Regions from separate parts of the Bacillus sp. LR_5 genome, predicted to be linked through region 1. Evidence: riboswitches for the same ligand, from Rfam matches in the RefSeq annotation. Region 1 holds a riboswitch; the other holds the start of a gene.
The links. A riboswitch is a leader RNA that binds a small molecule or an ion and turns the genes downstream of it on or off. The one in region 1 is predicted to bind cyclic di-AMP.

Region 1 (2,203 bases):
GGAGGGATCAATCAATTTTCTCTTCTGAAGGAGAAATCATCAGATCTGCTTGTGCCGCAGGAAAAGAACGGATCGTTTGATGTATCTGGTTTCGAGATGCTGAATGAGACGACAAAACAAGTGGTATTTACCCAAGCATCGGTTTGGGATTCACGCTATACAATGGCTGTCTTTGCACCGTCAAAAGGAGATGGCGCGGCTGTCACAAAAGAGATCATCAGTTATCTGAACAGCAACGATGAGTCGGCAACCGTCCTTAATGAAACAAACAGCCAGCAGGTGTTTACAAACCACCAGCAGCTCAAATCGGAAACAAACAGTTCCGATGCAGAACAACCAACACAGGATCATAGCCAGAAATGGATGTATATTGGTGTGCTGGCACTCATTATGGTGGTTGCGGCAGTGTTCATTTGGATTGCCGTAAGACGCAGAAAAAGAAAGACAGATACAGAATAAAACAGAGGCGATTTTAGCCTCTGTTTTTTTATTTTTGGTAAGTAAATTCCATTTGTGGAACCTGTCATTTTATTTTTTTCTCTCAGCCAATAAGCCTCTTTACAACGTGCGGGAACGGGAGTATGATCTCTTTTAGAAAACAAATCGCTTAATCTGAAATCAGAGCGGGGGACCCAATAGAACGGCTTTTTGCCGTTGGGGTGAATCCTTTTTAGGTAGGGCTAACTCTCATATGCCCGAATCCGTCAGCTAACCTCGTAAGCGTTCGTGAGAGGAGATGAATGAAACCTGTGTTCGATGTTATGGCACAGGGGCATCCGTTTGCCTCTGTGTTTTTTATTGTTCATTTTTGAATGCAAATCGCATACAGAGACATCATAGCAGAAAGGACTATCATCAACATGTGAGAGCAAGACACTGATGTTTTATTGTTTTAATTGAAAAATGAGAAATTAAAAGGGGAAGACATCGATGTATCATTCAATCAAACGTTTTTTGATTGGGAAACCACTAAAATCCCAAGCAGCTGGAGAGCAAAAACTGACGAAATTAAAAGCCTTGGCTATGCTTTCCTCAGATGCGCTGTCATCTGTCGCATATGGGACAGAACAAATTCTAATCATTTTGGCAACAATCAGTGCTGCCGCATTTTGGTACTCCATTCCGATTGCGGTGGGCGTTCTCATATTACTGCTCGCACTGATTCTTTCATACAGGCAAATTATTTACGCTTATCCGCAGGGCGGCGGGGCGTATATCGTTTCTAAAGAAAATCTCGGTGAAAAACCGGGATTGATTGCGGGCGGTTCATTGCTTGTTGATTATATTTTAACAGTAGCGGTAAGTATTTCCGCAGGCACGGACGCCATCACGTCAGCCTTTCCTGCATTGCATGATTATCATGTGCCGATCGCTATTTTTCTCGTGTTAGTGATTATGATTTTGAACCTGCGCGGTCTTTCGGAATCGGCATCCATTCTTGCCTACCCGGTTTATCTGTTTGTGGTGGCGCTTTTGGTTCTCATTGCAGTCGGGTTGTTTAAACTTATGACAGGACAAATAGACCAGCCAGCCCATCATACACCGCTCGGCACACCTGTAGCCGGCATTACGCTGTTTTTGCTGCTTAAGGCTTTTTCCTCCGGATGCTCAGCGTTGACCGGGGTTGAGGCCATTTCTAATGCGATTCCTGCATTCAAAAACCCGCCTGCGCGAAACGCGGCAAGAACGCTTGCGATGATGGGGATTTTGCTGGCGATTCTGTTTTCCGGCATCACGGTGCTCGCGTACGGGTATGGTACGGCGCCGAAGCCTGATGAAACAGTGGTTTCACAAATTGCGTCCGAAACCTTCGGGCGGAATGTGTTCTACTATGTCATCCAAGGTGTCACATCGCTTATTTTGGTTCTTGCGGCAAATACGGGATTTTCAGCCTTCCCGCAGCTTGCCTTCAACCTGGCGAGAGACCAGTATATGCCGCGAATGTTTACAGTCAGGGGCGACCGCTTAGGCTTCTCAAATGGGATTATCTTTTTAGGCTTTGCCTCCATTGTTCTCATTATCTTATTCGGAGGACAGACGGAGCACTTAATCCCGTTATATGCTGTGGGCGTATTTATTCCATTTACGCTTTCACAAACCGGCATGTGCATGAAATGGATCAAGCAAAAACCAAAAGGCTGGATCGGAAAAATGCTGATCAACTCCTGCGGCGCTCTGATATCATTTATGGTTCTATCCATTC
Region 2 (2,203 bases), on a different contig from region 1:
ATCACCCGGATACCATCCCTTTCTTTGATGAGATCACCAGTGTTTTCGGAGATATTAATGTCAGTTCATATGTCAAAGAGGGTTTCAATGTGGTGTATACGTATCTGGCCGATATCAGCACATTCGGCTTGCAGATCGTAATGGCGCTCATTCTCAGCATGTTTTTCTTATTTGAGAAAAAACGGCTTTCTGAATTCATGGCGAAATTTAAAACGAGCAAACTGGCGGTCTTTTATGAGGAAATTGCTTTTTTCGGAAGCAAATTTGCAAGAACGTTCGGCAAGGTGCTTGAGGCTCAATTCATCATTGCGCTCGTCAACTGTATTCTGACGTTTATCGCGCTTTGGATTATGCATTTCCCGCAGCTGTTTGGGCTTTCTATTATGGTGTTCTTCCTTGGATTGATCCCTGTAGCAGGCGTCGTCATTTCTCTGATCCCGCTCAGTATTATCGCTTACAGCACTGGCGGCGGAATGTATGTGCTCTACATTGTGCTTGTCATATTCGCCATACATGCGATCGAAACGTATTTCTTAAATCCGAAGCTGATGTCTGCGAAAACGGAGCTGCCGATCTTTTTCACCTTCACAGTACTCATTTTCTCTGAGCACTTTTTCGGCATTTGGGGTCTAATTATCGGGATTCCGATCTTTGTGTTTCTCCTAGATATTCTTGATGTCACCAACAAGGAAGAAGGACCCAAAAGATTCCAAGAGAAAAGTAACAAAAAATAGTTTACAAAATTGGATCTTTTCTGTATAAATAAACTAAATCATACAATAGTAAGCCACACGCTTAATCCTTTTATAAGGAGTGGGGGACCCAATCTTTTGGGGTTAATTTTTCATCTGAAAAACGGACATCTCTTCGTCCGAACCCGTCAGCTAACCTCATCAGCGTGAAGAGAGAGTCCTGTGGTTTGAAGTTACAGCCAAAGCCCACGGGAGTCTCTCGCGGGCTTTTTTTCAAAAAAGGGAGGAATGCGGATGAAACTGGCTACAAAGATAATCATTGCATTGGTGCTAGGTGCGGTGACGGGGATTATTCTTAACGTAACATCACCTGAATTATTTGAAAATTTAAATAAGTTTGTATTCGGGCCGCTGGGCACTATCTTTTTAAACCTCATTAAAATGCTTGTCGTTCCGATTGTCTTTTTCTCATTGACACTCGGAGTAGCCGGGCTGGGCGATCCTAAGAAGCTTGGCAGAATCGGTGTAAAGGCGATTTCTTATTTTCTTGTCACGACAGCAGTGGCGATTACCATTGCCATCATTTTAGCTCTTGTCATCAAACCGGGAGAGTTTGGAACGTATGATACATCGTCTGCCGAATTCACTGCTGAAAAAGCGCCAAGTATTGCGGACACCCTGTTAAACATTATTCCGACCAACCCTGTGCAAGCGATGACGGAAGGAAATATGCTGCAAATTATCGCTTTTGCCATTTTTGTCGGGCTTGGGATTACAATGCTAGGAAAAAAAGCGGATATGCTTCTCAAAGTTGTTGAACAAGGAAATGAATTGATGATGTACCTGGTGAATCTTGTAATGAAGTTCGCTCCGTATGGTACATTCGGTCTGATTGCGACAGCTATCGGAAGCCAAGGGTTCAGCGCAATGAAAGCGATGGGCTTGTACATGATTGTGGTAACCCTTGCATTACTGATACATGCAGTCGTTACCTACGGATCTACGGTTGCGCTTATAGCCAGAAGAAATCCGATTACGTTCTTTAAAAATTTCTCAGAGGTAATGGTCGTTGCATTCAGTACTTCCAGCAGCAATGCGACCCTGCCGGTATCCATGGATGTGGCCCAGAAAAAATTAAAAGTGCCTGAGCCGATCAGCAGCTTCGTCCAGCCGCTCGGTGCTACAATTAATATGGACGGAACAGCCATCATGCAAGGGGTAGCCACTGTCTTCATTGCGCAGGTATTCGGGCATGATCTGACATTCACTCAGCTGCTGATGGTGATACTGACGGCAGTGTTAGCAAGTGTCGGCACCGCTGGTGTTCCTGGAGTCGGCTTGATTATGCTCGCCATGGTGCTTCAATCTGTCGGCCTGCCTGTCGAGGGAATCGGATTAATTCTTGGAATTGACCGTCTGCTTGATATGCTCCGTACAGTGGTGAACACAACAGGAGACGCGGCCTGCGCCGTCATTATTACAGAAACAGAAAAGAACAAACAGCCTGAGCA

Region 2: linked by a shared signal. The riboswitch ahead of RAC86_RS10340 (dicarboxylate/amino acid:cation symporter) and the one ahead of kimA (potassium transporter KimA) in region 1 are both predicted to bind cyclic di-AMP.

Annotation. Positions count from the first base shown of each region.
Region 1 is NZ_JAVAXX010000009.1:49,677-51,879, forward strand. Features, by position in the region: gene RAC86_RS03785 (cellulose biosynthesis cyclic di-GMP-binding regulatory protein BcsB) at 1-459, shown strand, start outside; cyclic di-AMP (ydaO/yuaA leader) riboswitch at 595-738, shown strand; gene kimA (potassium transporter KimA) at 931-2,203, shown strand, end outside.
Region 2 is NZ_JAVAXX010000035.1:8,291-10,493, reverse strand. Features, by position in the region: gene RAC86_RS10345 (AI-2E family transporter) at 1-734, shown strand, start outside; cyclic di-AMP (ydaO/yuaA leader) riboswitch at 783-913, shown strand; gene RAC86_RS10340 (dicarboxylate/amino acid:cation symporter) at 987-2,203, shown strand, end outside.